Regions from separate parts of the Micromonospora sp. NPDC048898 genome, predicted to be linked through region 1. Evidence: riboswitches for the same ligand, from Rfam matches in the RefSeq annotation. Region 1 holds a riboswitch; the other holds the start of a gene.
What was found. Region 1 has a riboswitch for thiamine pyrophosphate ahead of thiE (thiamine phosphate synthase). Riboswitches for the same ligand answer to the same signal wherever they lie in the genome.
Positions count from the first base shown of each region.

Region 2: it holds a riboswitch for thiamine pyrophosphate, as region 1 does, so the genes downstream of both, ACGFIQ_RS28375 (ECF transporter S component) here and thiE (thiamine phosphate synthase) in region 1, are expected to answer to the same signal.

Region 1 covers NZ_JBICUF010000003.1:555,508-563,134, forward strand. The annotation lists gene thiD (bifunctional hydroxymethylpyrimidine kinase/phosphomethylpyrimidine kinase) at 1-268, opposite strand, end outside; partial or broken gene ACGFIQ_RS12845 (thiamine phosphate synthase) at 351-1,026, opposite strand; gene ACGFIQ_RS12850 (thiazole synthase) at 1,146-1,925, opposite strand; gene thiS (sulfur carrier protein ThiS) at 1,922-2,122, opposite strand; gene thiO (glycine oxidase ThiO) at 2,113-3,384, opposite strand; gene thiE (thiamine phosphate synthase) at 3,381-4,007, opposite strand; TPP riboswitch at 4,002-4,111, opposite strand; gene ACGFIQ_RS12870 (ThuA domain-containing protein) at 4,422-7,627, shown strand, end outside.
Region 2 covers NZ_JBICUF010000014.1:126,312-133,938, forward strand. The annotation lists gene ACGFIQ_RS28340 (hypothetical protein) at 1-170, shown strand, start outside; gene ACGFIQ_RS28345 (hypothetical protein) at 427-594, shown strand; gene ACGFIQ_RS28350 (acyl-CoA dehydrogenase family protein) at 769-2,775, opposite strand; gene ACGFIQ_RS28355 (DUF6328 family protein) at 2,880-3,383, opposite strand; gene ACGFIQ_RS28360 (sugar isomerase domain-containing protein) at 3,523-4,272, opposite strand; gene ACGFIQ_RS28365 (hypothetical protein) at 4,269-4,430, opposite strand; gene ACGFIQ_RS28370 (alpha/beta fold hydrolase) at 4,460-5,290, opposite strand; TPP riboswitch at 5,388-5,492, shown strand; gene ACGFIQ_RS28375 (ECF transporter S component) at 5,568-6,161, shown strand; partial or broken gene ACGFIQ_RS28380 (ATP-binding cassette domain-containing protein) at 6,214-7,627, shown strand, end outside.

The sequences.
Region 1 (7,627 bases):
CCACGTCCGCGACCGCCGGGGTGCCGAGCATCCCCGTCTTGACCGCGCGCACGGTGAAATCCATGAGTACGCTGTCCAGCTGCTCGGTCACCGTGCGCGGCGGCATCGGCAGCACGGCGTCGACGCCCCGGGTGTTCTGGGCGGTGACCGCGGTGAGGACGCTCGTGCCGTACGCGCCGAGCGCCGCGAAGACCTTGAGGTCGGCCTGGATGCCCGCGCCGCCGCCGGAGTCGGAGCCGGCAATGGTGAGGATGGTGCTCGGGGTCACTTCTCCTCCTTGGTTGCGGTTGGGGGCGGGGCGTTTGTGGTTGCGGTTTGGGGCTGCGGCCGACAGTGCCCACTCCGGGCGGTCAGGCTTGATCCCTGCGTGGGCACTGTCGGCCGCAGCCCCGTGCGTGGAGACCTGGCTGACCCCGCGCCGGGTTTTGCGAGCTTGGGGGTGACCGCCTCGGCATAGGCGCTGGTCAGGCTCGCCGCTGTTTCGGTGGGGTCTTTTGCGCGCATGATCGTGCCCAGCACTGCCACCCCTGCGGCTCCCGCCTCCACGCAGGCGGTTACCTGTTCCGGGGTTTCGATACCGCCCAGGGCCAGTACCGGTACGTGGCTGATCCTGATCAGCTTGCGCAGCCCTTCGGTGGCCAGGGGTGGGCCGTACCCGGGCTTGGTTCTGGTGGGGTAGACCGGGGAGATGGTGGCGTAGTGCTCGGTGGTCAGGCGGTTCAGCTCGGTCTCGTCGTGGCAGGAGCGGCCGACCAGGCGGTGGGTCGGCGGCGGGTACGGACCGGCGGCGGGCAGGTGCACGGCGTCGCCGCCGAGCGGGTCGGGCCCGGCCACGACGAGGGTTCCACCGACGTCGGCGAGGATCGCGCGCAGGTCGGTGGCGAGGGCGGCGCGCTCGGCGCGGGGCAGGTCCTTCTCCCGCAGCACCACCCAGCGCACTCCCCCGGCCACCGCTCCCGCGACAACCAGGTCCAGCCCACCAGGAGCGACCAACCGATCGGTGAGGACGACAACCCCCGACGGCACGGCCCCCAACGAGATCTTGGAAGGAATGTGCCCCTCCAGGGGCAGTTTGCTTCCAAGATCTACCGGCGGCGGTGACGGTGGCGGCGGCGGTGGTGGCGGTGGCGGTGGCGGTGGGGCGGTCACAGGTTGGGTCTTCCCTCGTCGGGGGTGGACGCCAGCGCGTGGAAGCGGCGGGCGATCCGGCCCGCGCCGGCCGCGAGATGCCCGGCCTCGACCGCGTACCGCATCGCGGTGGCCATCGCCACCGGGTCCGCGGCCCGGGTCACCGCGCTGGCCAGGAGCACCCCGTCGCAGCCCAACTCCATCGCCAGGGCCGCGTCGGAGGCGGTGCCGATGCCGGCGTCGAGGATCACCGGCACGTCGACACCCTGGCGGATGAGCCGGATGTGGTGTGGATTGCCGATGCCCAGCCCCGAGCCGATCGGCGAGCCGGCCGGCATCACCGCGGCACAGCCCACGTCGGCGAGCCGGCGGGCGAGCACCGGGTCGTCACTCGTGTACGGCAGGACGGTGAAACCGTCGGCGACCAACTCCTCGGCGGCGCGGAGCAACTCCACCCCGTCGGGCAGCAGCGTCCGCTCGTCGCCGATCACCTCCAGCTTGACCCAGTCGGTGTCGAACGCGTCCCGGGCCAGCCGGGCCACCTTCACCGCCTCGGTCGCGGTGTGGCAGCCGGCGGTGTTCGGCAGCAGGCGTACCCCGCACCGGTCCAGCAGGTCCAGCAGCCCGCCGGCCGTGCCCGGGGCGGTGTCCACCCGACGCAGCGCCAGCGTGACCAGCTCGGTGCCGGACGCCCGGATCGCCTGCTCCAGCACGTGCAGATTGGCGGCACCACCGGTGCCGAGGATCAGCCGCGAGGTGAACGTCTCCCCACCCAACTCGAACGACACCCCGCTCACCCGCCCTGCGCCGCGGTGAGCACCTCGACCCGGTCACCGTCGCGCAACGCCGTGGTCGCCCAACCCGCCCGGGGCACCACCTCGCCGTTGACCGCGACCGCCACCCCACGCGGTTGTGGCGCGACGTCACGGACCAGGTCGGCCACCGACACCTCACCCGGGACGCTTCGCCCAGCCCCGTTCACCGTCAACTCCACAGGTCCCCCTTCATCGTCGTTTCGGGCTCGCCGTCCGCCGCCGCGCCGACGAACCGAAACGGCTCGCCGACGAACCGCAAGGGCTTGCCGTCCGCCGCCGCGCCGACGAACCGAAACGGCTCGCCAACGAACCGCAAGGGCTTGCCGTCCGCCGCCGCGCCGACGAACCGGTCCGGTCGGAAGGGCGCGAGCAGCGGATCGGGCTCGCCGGCGCGTACCAGTTCGGTGATCAGGTCGGCGGTGACCGGGGTGAGCACGATGCCGTGCCGGTGGTGACCGGTGGCGACCAGGACGTCCGGTCGGCCCGGCAGCGGCCCGAGGATCGGTGCGTTGTCCGGGGTGCCCGGCCGCAGCCCGGCGACCGCCTCGACCAGGTCGTACTCGGCCAGCTCGGGCACCAGGTCGACTCCGGCGCGGAGCAGGCGCTGCACGGCACCGGCGGTGACAGTGGTGTCCGATCGTTCCTCGACAGTCGCGCCGAGCACGACCTCGCCGTTGGGGCGGGGCACCAGGTAGACCGGTTCGCCGTCGGCGTACCCCCGGATCACGTGCCGGAAGCCCGGCGCGACGCCGTCGGGCGCGCGCAGCCGGAGGATCTGGCCCTTCACCGGTCGCACGGGCAGGCCGGTGAGTGCGGCGGCCCCGCAGCCGGCGGCGACCACGGTGACCGAGGCATCCACATCGGACAGCCGCGTGACCGCCTGCGACACCAGCACCGCGCCGGCTCGCTGCGCGGCCGTGCGCAGCGCCGGCACCAGCAGCCGGGGGTCGACCTGGTGGTCGGTCGGCGCGAGCGCGCCGCCGCGCACCCGGGGGGCGAGGGCAGGTTCGAGGTCGCGCAGCTCGCTGGGGAGCAGCGGGGTCACCGGCAGACCCAACCCCTGTTGGTACGCCCACAGCCGGCGCGCCTCGGCCAGGTCGTCGCGGGTCAACCCGACCAGCAGGGTGCCCTCGGTCCGGTAGCCGATGTCGACGCCCGTCGCGTCGGCAAGCTCGGCGGCGAACGTGGGCCAGCGGGCGGCGGACGCCAGCAGCAGTTCGGTCAGCTGCCGCTCACCGAAGTACGCCTCGGCGACCGGGGCGAGCATGCCGGCGGCCACCGCCGACGCCCCCGAGCCGGGTGCCGGATCGTGCACCACCACCCGCAGCCCTCGCGCGGCGCAGCGCCAGGCGATCGCCAACCCGATCGGCCCGGCCCCGATCACCGCCACGTCCGGCCGGACCCGGTCGTCGGACGACGCCGAGTCCGACCGGCCGGTCAGCACGTCAGGGCCTCGATCAGCGTGGCGGTCGCCTGCGCCGGATCGGCGGCGGCGGAGAGCGCGCCGACCACCGCCACCCCGTACGCCCCGGCGGCCCGCAGCTCCCGGACGTGGGCGGCGGTCACGCCACCGATCGCGATGACCGGCACGTCGACGGCGTCGGCGACGGCGCGTACCCCGGTGGGCCCGATGGGGTCCGGCAGGCCGGACTTGGTGCTGGTGGGGTGGCACGGCCCGACGCCCAGGTAGCTGGCTCCCGCCGCGACTGCCGCGGTCGCCGTTTCCGGCGCGCGGGCGGTGGCTCCCAGCACGCCGGTGGGGCCGAGCACCCGACGGGCGGCGGTGACCGGCAGGTCGTCGGCTCCGACGTGGCCGCCGGCGGCACCCACCGCCAACGCCACGTGCAGTCGGTCGTTGACCAGGCAGGTCGCCTCGTACGGCAGGCAGAGCGCCAGCACCCGCCGGGCCAGGTCGTACGCCTCGCGGTCGGTGGCGGAGTCCTCCACCCGGACCTGTACGACCAGGTCGGCGCGGGCCACCGTGAGGGCGGCCCGGACCACGGTGAGCGGGTCCCGACCGGGTCGGGTGTCGGTGATCAGATGCAGTCGCCCCAGGGACGGCACGGCAACTCTCCTCCCTGCGCCGGCATTACCCGGATCAGGTTCGACGGTCGGGGGCTGTCAGCCCCCCTCTCAGCCCGGTACACCGGGCTCCCGTGGGTTACTTGCGTGTCACCGTACGACAGATCCGCCGGTCTGCCAAGGCGGGCTCGGCGGCGGCCGGTGGGCCGGAACGCACCGAATCGAGCTAGATCTGTGGGGCGGTTCATACGGTCCTGTTCGGAATGTCGCCTGCCGTTGCAGAACCGTTACCCGCCGGCATCTTGCCGGACATTGAACCAGTCGAATTAATTTGTTCAGCGATTCGACAAAATGTCGGTGGGGGCGCCCTCGCAGGGTGTGACCACCGACTCCATCAGGGACGGCCTTCGGCGAGCCGACTCCCGCGATCTCCGTCACTACGACACAGGAGGCGGCGTGTCCCGTTCTCGTCGTGCCCGCGTACCCATCACCGCAACCCTCATCTCCCTGGCCCTCGCTTCGACCACCCTGTTCGGCACGCCCGCGCAGGCAGCACCGGCCGCCGCACAGGTCCCCCCACGGGAGGCAGCGGCCGGAACCCCGGTCACCCAGGTGGCGCCGAAGGCGCCCCAGAAGGCCGCCGACGATCCCTTCTCGGTCCTGGTCTTCTCCAAGACTGCCGGTTTCCGGCACGACTCCATCCCCACCGGTGTCGCCGCCCTCCAACAGCTCGGCGCCGCCAACGGGTTCACCGTGGACGCCTCCGAGGACGGCGCCGCGTTCAGCGACGCCAACCTGGCGAAGTACAAGGCCGTGATCTGGCTCTCCACCACCGGTGACGTCCTCAACGCCGAGCAGCAGGCGGCGTTCGAGCGCTACGTGAAGGCCGGGGGCGGTTACGTCGGCATCCACGCCGCGTCGGACACCGAGTACAGCTGGGCCTGGTACGGCGACCTGGTCGGCGCGTACTTCGCCAACCACCCGCAGAACCAGCAGGCCACGGTCAAGGTGGAGGACCACGCCCACCCGTCCACTGCCGAGTTGCCGGACCGCTGGTCCCGGTTCGACGAGTGGTACAACTTCCAGACCAACCCGCGGCCGGACGTGCACGTGCTGGCCAGCCTGGACGAGAAGAGTTACACCCCGGGGGCGGGCGCGATGGGCGCCGACCACCCGACCTCCTGGTGTCAGGACTTCGACGGCGGTCGTTCCTGGTACACCGGTGGCGGGCACACGCGGGAGTCGTTCGCCGAGCCCGAGTTCCTGTCCCACCTGCTCGGCGGCATCCGGACCGCGGCCGGTGTCGCGGACGCCGACTGCGGTGCCACGAAGACCTCGAACTTCGAGAAGATCGCCCTGGACAGCAACACCAGCAACCCGATGGAGCTGGACATCGCCCCCGACGGGCGGGTCTTCTACATCGAGCGCGACGGCCGGGTGCAGATCATCAAGCCGGACACCGGCAGCACCGTCACCGCCGTCGACCTGGATGTCTTCACCGGCAACGAGGACGGTCTGATCGGCATCCGGCTCGACCCGGACTTCGCCACCAACAAGTGGGTGTATCTCTACTACGCCCCGAACGACAACGTCACGCGCAACCTGCTGTCCCGGTTCACCGTGACCGGCGACACCATCGACCCGGCGAGCGAGAAGCAGGTGCTGCGGGTCGACACGCAGCGCAACACCTGCTGCCACGCGGGCGGCAGCATGACGTTCGACAGCGCCGGCAACCTCTACCTGGCCACCGGTGACAACACCAACCCGTTCGAGTCCAACGCGTACTCGCCGCTCGACGAGCGCCCGGGCCGCCAGGACTACGACGCGCAGCGCACGTCGGCGAACACCAACGACCTGCGCGGCAAGGTGATCCGGATCCACCCGGAGGACGACGGGACGTACACCGTTCCGACGGGCAACCTCTTCGCGCCGGGCACCGCGAAGACCCGTCCCGAGATCTACGCGATGGGCTTCCGCAACCCGTTCCGGATCGGCACGGACCCGAAGACCGACACGCTGTACGTCGGGGACTACGGGCCGGACGCCAACGCGAACAACCCGACCCGGGGCCCCCGCGGTCTGGTCGAGTGGAACATCGTCACCCCCGGCAACTACGGCTGGCCGTACTGCACGGGCACGAACGAGGCGTACAACGACTACACGTTCCCGTCCGGCCCGAGCGGGGCGAAGTTCGACTGCGCCGCACCGGTGAACGACTCGCCGAACAACACCGGCCTGACCAACCTCCCCCCGGTCGTCCCGGCCACCGTCGACTACGGCTACGCCGGTGACGCGCGGTACCCGGAGATCGGTGGCGGCGGCGCGCCGATGGGCGGCCCGGCCTACCGGTACGACCCCAACCTCAACTCCACCCGCAAGTGGCCGGCCTACTACGACGGCAAGGCGCTGCTCGGCGAGTGGAACCAGAACAAGATGTACACGATGCAGGTGACCGCCGACGGCAAGTCGCTTGTGGACATCAACCAGTTGCTCACCGGCATGAGCATGATCCGGCCGATGGACTTCGAGTTCGGTCCGGACGGCGCGTTGTACCTGATCGAGTGGGGCAGCGGATTCGGCGGCAACAACGACAACTCCGGCATCTACCGGATCGACTACACCGCCGGTGACCGCGCGCCGATCGCGGCAGCGTCCGCCAACCCCAGCTGGGGTCCGGCGCCGTTGACCGTCACGTTCTCCAGCGACGGCTCCCGGGACCCGGACGGTGGCGCGCTCACCTACGCCTGGTCCTTCGGCGACGGGCAGACCTCCACCGAGGCGAACCCGACGCACACCTACGTGACGCCGGGCAACTACACCGCCCAGCTCACCGTGACCAACGCGAAGGGCCGTACCGCGGTGGGCAACGTGCCGATCACCGTGGGCAACACCGCACCGACGGTCACCATCGAGTTCCCGCCGGACGGTGGTTTCTTCAACTGGGGTGACCAGGTCAAGTACACGATCAAGGTGACCGACCCCGAGGACGGGCAGATCGACTGCGCCAAGGTGAACCTCCAGGTGCTGCTCGGTCACGACGAGCACGCCCACCCGCTGGAGCAGCACACCGGCTGCACCGGCACCGTCCAGACGTCGCTCGCCTCCGGGCACGGCGCCGAGGCGAACGTGTTCGCGGTCTTCGAGGCCACCTACACCGACGAGGGTGGTGCCGGCGGCGCGGGTGCGCTCACCGGTCGGCAGATCGAGATCCTGCAGCCCAAGCAGAAGCAGGCCGAGTACTTCACGGCCACCGGCCGGACGCCGGTGAGCACCGGCGGCGGAGACGCCGGCGTGCAGCGGGAGGCCGCGGCCGACACCGCCGGTGGCGGCCAGAGCATCGCGTTCATCGAGGACGGTGACTGGTGGTCGGTCGCTCCGGCGGACCTGACCAACATCACCGAGATCCGGTTCCGGGCCGCCTCGGCCGCCGCCGGCGGTCGGATCGAGGTCCGCGCCGGTGCGGTCGACGGACCGGTGGTCGCCACGGCCGTCGTGCCGACGACAGGCGCGTGGCAGACGTACACGGACGTGAGCGCGCCGGTCACCGGTGCCGCGAGCGGCTCGCTGTTCTTCGTGGCCCGCGACCCGAACGGCGGAACAGGTTCGCTGTTCAACGTCAACTGGATGGACTTCGTCGGCCGCGGTGTCACCGAGAACGCGCC
Region 2 (7,627 bases), on a different contig from region 1:
CCGGTCGGGACCTGCTCGCCCTGCGCGCGCTGGCCACCCAGCCACTGGGCCGGCTGACCCGGATCGGTCCGGACGTCGCCGAGGCGTGGCGCCGCGGCGACGACGCGACGGTAGACGCGCTGGCAGCGCTGGAGCTGCGCCAACTCGGCCTGCGCAGCCGTGGCCGCTGACGATCACCGCACGTGCCGTGATCACCGCACGTGCCGTGATCACCGCACGTGCCGTGATCACCGCACGTGCCGGCGAGCACCGCTCGTGCCGTGATCACCGCACGTGCCGGCGAGCACCGCTCGTGCCGTGATCAGGTGATGAAAAGTAGGTCCTCGTGCTGCTTCTGACCTACTTTTCATCACCTGATCAACACAACTGCGGTGCCGACCACCGCGCCGCCCCGGCCCGCAGGGCGGGGACCGTTAAGGTCTTCGAGTGTTCTACTTCCTGGTCGTCATCGCCGTCCTGCTGCTCGGCTACGCCGCCGTCCTTGTGTCCTTCGTCCGCCGGGGCAAGAAGATCCCGCCAGCGGCCTACCTGGGCCTTGCGGCGCTCAACGGCCTGATCCTGGCGGCGGTGCTGGCCTGGGCGATCGCCGGTTGACCCGCGCCGTGGCCCGCTGACCCGCGCCGTGGCCCGCTGACCCGCGCCGTCGCCCACTGACCCGCGCCGTGGCCCGCTGACCGCGCCGTCGCTCACTGACCCGCGCCGTCGCCCACTGACCTGCGCCGGCCGCCGCCGAGCCGGCCCTGCTCGAAGTGGCGCCGGGCGGTGCGGTCACGGCTTCGGCGGGATGCGGCGGCGGACGTCCTTGGCGGTGGACGGGCCGGCCGACCAGCGGGCCACCCAGGGCAGTTCGTCGGACGGGGTGATCACGCCCTCCTCCAGGCCCGCGTAACGGCCGGCGAGGACGCGCTTCGCGGCGGCGGTGTCGACCGAGTCGGTGTTGTCCCACAGGGCGTTGAACAGGGCGTCCACCCGCACCCGCGCCTGCCGGCAGAACAGGTCGGCCAGCTCGACATTTTCCGGGCGGTTGCCCCGCTCGGCGTTGGCCCGGACGCAGACCGCGGACATCGCGAACAACTCGGCGCCGATGTCCACCACGCGGCCGAGGAACGCCTGCTTACGCTCCATCTTTCCCTGCCAGCGGGACATCGCGTAGAACGTCGACCGGGCCAGCTTGCGCGACGACCGCTCCACCTGGCGCAGGTGCGCGGCGAGCGGCCCGAACTCGGCGTACGCCGATGGGCTCTGCCCCCGGCCGACGGCCAGGGTGGGCAGCCACTTCGCGTAGAAGGCACCGGCTCGGGCGCCGGCGCGTGCCTTGCGGCCCAGCCCCGCGTCCGGGTCGATGATGTCGCCGGCCACCGACAGGTGGGCGTCGACCGCCTCCCGCGCGATCAGCAGGTGCATGATCTCGGTGGAGCCCTCGAAGATCCGGTTGATGCGCAGGTCGCGGAGCACCTGCTCGACGTTGGCCGGGCGTTCGCCACGGGCGGCCAGCGAGTCGGCCGTCTCGTAGCCGCGCCCGCCCCGGATCTGGACCAGCTCGTCGCCGACCTTCCAGGCCATCTCGCTGGCGTACAGCTTGACCAGCGCGGCCTCGATCCGGATGTCGTTGTGGTCGTCGTCGGCGAGCAGGCAGCAGAGGTCGAGCATGGTCTCCATGCCGTACGTGGTGGCGGCGATGAAGGAGAGCTTCTGCGCGACGGCCTCGTGCTCGCCTACCGGCCGGCCCCACTGGACCCGGTCGGCGGCCCAGCCCCGGGCCACGTTCAACGCCCACTTGCCGGCGCCCACGCACATCGCCGGCAACGACAGGCGGCCGGTGTTCAGGGTGGTCAGGGCGATCTTCAGCCCCTTGCCCTCGCCGCCGATGACGTTCTCGGCGGGCACGAACACGTCGTGGAACCGGGTGAGGCTGTTTTCCAGGCCACGCAGGCCGACGAACTCGTTGCGCCGTTCGACGGTGATGCCGGCGCTGTCGCCGTCCACCACGAAGGCGGTGATCCCGCCCCGCCGACCCTCGGTGGCCGGCACCCGGGCCATCACCACCAGCAGGGTGGCCACGATGCCGTTGGTGGCCCAGAGCTTCACCCCGTTGAGCCGGTAGCCGGTGCCGTCCTCGGTCGGCTCGGCGGTGGTGGCCAGCCGGGCCGGGTCGGAGCCGACGTCCGGTTCGGTGAGCAGGAACGCGGACACCTCGCCGGCGGCGAGCCGGGGCAGGAAGCGTTGCTTCTGCTCGTCGGTGCCGAACATCTTCAGCGGCTGCGGCACCCCGATCGACTGGTGCGCGGAGAGCAGCGCGCCGATGGCCGGGCTGACCGAGCCGGCCAGCATCAGCGCCCGGCAGTAGTGCAGGTTGCTCAGCCCCAGCCCGCCGTACTTCCGGTCGACCTTCATGCCGAACGCGCCGAGGTCGGCCAGGCCGTGGAACACCGAGTCCGGAATGGACGCGTCGCGCTCGATGGCGGCCCCGTCCACCTCGGAGGTCAGGAAGGCGCGGAACCGACCGAGGAACTCCTCGGCGCGAGCCACGTCGTCCGGATCGGATCGGGGCCACGGGTCGATCAGGTCGAGTCGGAAGCGGCCGAGGAACAGCTCCTTGCCGAAGCTGGGCCGGTCCCAGGTGGACTCGCGGGCGGCCTCGGCGACCTGCCGGGCCTCCTTCTCCGAGACCTGCCCGGCCTCCTCGGGCAACGGGGCCACGGCACCGGCGGTGCGGGGTGCGGCGTCGGAGTCGGGGCCGTCCGGTGTTGGTCTGCCGTCCTGCGTCGTGGTCACGGCTGCCCCCTCGAACCTCGGTGCGGCTGCGTCGACATGCGCGACTGTCGTCACGCTACCCCCGGTTGTTACCCGGGGGTAGCGATCGGTGGAGATCTGTCAGATCAGCGGCCGGCGATCTCGTCCGGGTCGTCGTCCTCGTCGTCCATGTCGTCCTCACCCCAGTTGCGGCGAGCGAACGGCAGGGCGGCCCAGAACGTGATGAACCAGAGCCCGGTCAGCGCACTGAGCACGAAGGCGATCGGCCGGTCCAGCACGAAGTCGGTGATCAGCAGCACCGCGCTGACCATCGCGATCAGCATGAAGGCGAGACCACCGGTGGCCATCCGGTGCGCGAAGCGCACCAACTCCGGCTTGCGCCCCTGCCGGAACAGCGCCCGGTGGAACGCCACCGGCGAGATGATCATCGCGGTCGCGGCGGCCGCGGCGAGCAGCGCGACGATGTAGACGTCCCGCTGGAACTCCGTGGTCCTGGTGAACCCGTTACTGAACGGCAGGGTGAGCAGGAAGGCGAAGAGGATCTGCACGCCCGTCTGTGCGACCCGCAACTCCTGCAACAGGTCGGCGAAATTGCGCTGCCAACGCTGCTTCTCGGTCTCCTTGGACACGCGCTACCTCCGGTGCGACGCTACTGCCGACGGTCCCGGCCGCCGACAGCAACGCCAATGCCCCACCTGGGCGAGCGTGAAACGGGTTCACGACATCCGTCGTTCACCTTCCGGACGCACCTCGGCCATCAGCACCGCGTCAGGACCCGCGCCGGATTCGACCGGCGTACCGGGTCTCCAATTCCGTGTTGTGCGCGTCGCCGTCGGGGATGTTCGCCGACAGGTAGACCGGCGGACGCTCCCCCGCCGCCAGCAGCCGCGCCACCACCTCCACCGTGACCTGCTGGGCCAGCAACGCGGCGGTGATCGAGGAGACCGCGCCGACCGCGCCGCCGCCGGGCAGCGGCAGCGTCGCGTCACCGTACGGCGCACCGTTGTCGAGCACGACGTCCGCGAGGTCGGCCAGCTTGCGCCCGGACGGGTGGCGGGAGGTCATCCGGCCAGAGTGCTGCGCCGAGGTGATCGCCACCAGGGCGTGGCCACGTTCCTTGACAAGGGTGGCGAACTCCACCATCGCGCCGTTGACCCCGGAGTTCGAGGCGAGAACGAAAACGTCGGCGGGCCGTACCGGAGCCAGCTCGTAGAGCCGGTGGGCCACCGCCGGGTCCCGCTCCAGCAACGGACCAAGCCGCTCGGCCGGCTCACCGCCGAGCAGCACCAGGTCACGCAGCGCGATCCGGTTGGTCGGCACCAGCCCACCCGCCCGGCCGGCGATCTCCATGGCGAGGGCCTCGGAGTGTCCGGTGCCGAACGCGTGCACCACCCCGTCGGCGCGTACGGCGTCGGCGATCAGGTCGGCGGCTCGCCCCACCGCCTCCCGCTGGCTGGCGGCCACCCGACCGATCGTCTCGGTCACCACGGCCAGGTAGGCCTCGGCACTCACCGTCATGCGTCCTCCGTCGTCCGATTACGGTCCAGCCAGCGCACCCCGAAGTCGACAGCCGCCCGCTGGCGCATCAAGCTGCCGGTCCCGGTGCCGACCGGTCCGCTGTGCGCCGCCCCGGTGGCCTCCAGGTCCGCCCAACGCGTCGAAGTCGTCCGCGTCACGGTGCCCCTTTCCGACCGACCCGCACGGCTCAGGCCGTTCCGGCGGCCCGGGCCAGGATCGCCTCGGCGAGCGGACCCGGCGCCGTGTCCGGAATCCAGTGACTCACACCGGTCAACGGCACGAAGCGGTACGCCCCGGTGACGTTCGCCGCACACGCCTCGGCGGCACTCCGGCCGATGGCGACGTCCCGGTCACTCCAGACGTAGGTGGTGGGCACCGCGACCGGGCCGACGCCGGCCAGGTCGGCGCGGGACATCGCCCGGTACCAGTTCAGCGCGGCGGTGAGCGCCCCCGGCGCACGCATCGGGGCGGCGTAGCGGTCCACCCGGGGCGCGTCGCCCACCCCACCGAGCATCTTGCACAGCGCTGTCGCGTTCCACGCCAGCAGCACCCTCTCCGCGGTCCCCGGCTTACGGAACAACGCGATGTACGACGAGCGGGCCTTCTGCTGACCGTCGTTGGCCAGGGCGTACGCCATGGCGGCCGGATGGGGCACGGACACCGCGGTCAGCGTACGGACCCGGTCCGGGTGCCCGGAGGCGACGGCCCAGGCCACGATCGCGCCCCAGTCGTGGCCGACCAGGTGGACGGTGTCCAGCCCCAGGGCGTCGAGCACCGCCACCACGTCGGCGACCAGCTCGGGGATCCGGTAGTCGGCCACCGCCGTCGGCCGCGCGCCGGGCGAGTAGCCGCGCTGGTCCAGCGCGTACGTGCGCAGCCCGGCCGCGTGCAACGCGGGCACCACGTCGTCCCACTCGCCGCGGTGTTGGGGGAAGCCGTGCAGCAGCAGGACGGGTACGCCGTCCGACGGACCGCCGGCGGTTACCTCGAACGTGAGACCTCGCGCGTCGACCCGCATGATCGTCAGCCTACCCAGCCGACGTACGGCCGGCCGCTGGGTGGAAGCCCTGCTAGGCCGGCACCCCTGGTCGGTGTTAGCGTCGTCGAGACAACTTCACATCCGACAGGGGAGCGCACAGCGCTGAGAGTGCGGGCACGCCCGCAGACCCTCGAACCTGATCTGGGTAATGCCAGCGCAGGGAGTTCGGTCGACCTCCAGCCGCGCCGCCGTCCGGTGCCACCGGGCGTGCGGCGTGCGTCTTCTCCTGGTTCGCAGTCAGAACTGGGAGCAATACATGAAATCCACCACCGACACCGGCCGCTGGCGGACCATCGACATCGTGGTCGCCTCGGTGCTCGCGGTCGCCTTCGGCGTCATCTTCTGGGCCTGGGGCCTGGTCTGGAGCGCCACCGAGGGCGCCTTCACCTTCTTCCCGCCGGCGCAGGCGCTGCTCTACGGCGTCTGGCTGATGCCGGCCGTGATCGGCGGCCTGGTCATCCGCAAGCCCGGCGCCGCGCTCTACTGCGAGACGGTGGCCGCGGTCCTCTCCGCGCTGCTGGGCAGCCAGTGGGCCGGCACGGTGATCCCGCAGGGCATCGTGCAGGGCATCGGCGCGGAGCTGGCGTTCGCCGCCTTCCGCTACCGGTCGTACCGGCTGCCGACCGCGCTGCTGGCCGGCGCACTGACCGGTCTCAGCGCCGCACTGTTCGACTTCTTCGTCTGGAACGCCGACTACGCGTTCACCGACTACCGCCTCCCGTACGCGCTGATCACCATCGTCAGCGCCACCGTGATCGCCGGTGCCGGCGGGTGGCTGCTGACCGAGTCCCTGGCCAAGACCGGAGTCCTGGACCGCTTCCCGGTAGGCCGAGACCGAGCACTGATCTGACCTTGTCCCGTTGAAATGCGGGTGGGCCCGGGGCCGGGAGGGGGTGGGTGTGGTGGGCGGGGTACTGCTGCGGGGGTTCGGGTGGCGGCACGCCGGGCGGCGCGCCTGGGCTCTGCGCGGGGTTGATCTGCGGGTCGAGGCTGGGGAGCGGGTTCTGCTGCTCGGGCCCTCCGGGGCCGGTAAGAGCACCCTGCTCAGCGCGCTGGCCGGGCTGCTCCCCGACGACTCCGGCGAGCAGGAGGGCACCGTCGAGATCGACGGTCTCGACCCGCGCAAGGGACGGGAACGCGTCGGCATCGTCTTCCAGGACCCGGAAACCCAACTGGTGATGGCGCGCTGCGGCGACGACGTCGCGTTCGGGCTGGAGAACCGCGGCGTACCGACCGACGAGATCTGGCCCCGGGTGGACGAGGCGCTGCGCCGCGTCGGCTTCCCGTACCGCCGGGACCGCCCCACCGCCGCGCTCTCCGGCGGCGAACAGCAACGCCTCGCCCTGGCCGGCGCACTGGCGCTGCGTCCGGAGCTGCTGCTGTTGGACGAGCCGACCGCCAACCTCGATCCGGCCGGGGCCGACCTGATCCGACAGGCGGTGGCCGGCGCGCTGGACGCCGACACCACGCTGATCCTGGTCGAGCACCGGATCGCCGAGGCGCTGCCACTCGTCGACCGGGTGGTCGTCCTGGAACCTGGCGGCGGGGTCCGCGCGGACGGCACACCCGAGGCCGTCTTCGCCGCCCACGGTGGCACGCTTGCCGCCGAGGGGGTCTGGGTGCCCGGTCACCCCATCGCGCCCCGGCCGGCCACCGCCGCGCCCGGGGACCTGCTGCTCACCGCCGACCGGCTCGGCCTGCCGCCCCGGCTGGGCTCCACCGACCTGGCGGTACGCGCCGGCGAGGCACTCGCCGTACGCGGACCCAACGGCGCCGGCAAGTCCACCCTGGCGTTGCTGCTCGGCGGGTTGCTCCGGCCGGGCGCCGGACGGGTCACCGCATCCGTCGAGTTGGCCGGCACCGACCACCGCACTCCCCCACACCGCTGGCCGGCCCCCGCACTGGCCCGGCGGATCGGGTCGGTCTTCCAGGATCCGGAGCACCAGTTCGTCACCAGCACCGTCTTCGACGAGCTGGCACTCGGCCCACGCCGGACCGGTCAACCCGAGGCGGCCGTCAAGCAGACCGTGTCCGGGCTGCTGGAACGGCTGCGCCTGGGCCGCCTCGCGGCTGCCAACCCGTACACCCTCTCCGGTGGTGAGGCGCGGCGGCTGAGTGTGGCGACCGCCCTGGCCACCGCGCCCCGCCTGCTGATCTGCGACGAACCCACCTTCGGCCAGGACCGGCGGACCTGGCGGGAGTTGGTCGACCTCTTCGCCGACCTGCGCGACGCCGGGCACGGCGTGGTCGCGGTCACCCACGACGCGGACTTCGTGGCCGCGCTCGCCGACCGCACCGTCACCCTGCGCCGAGCCG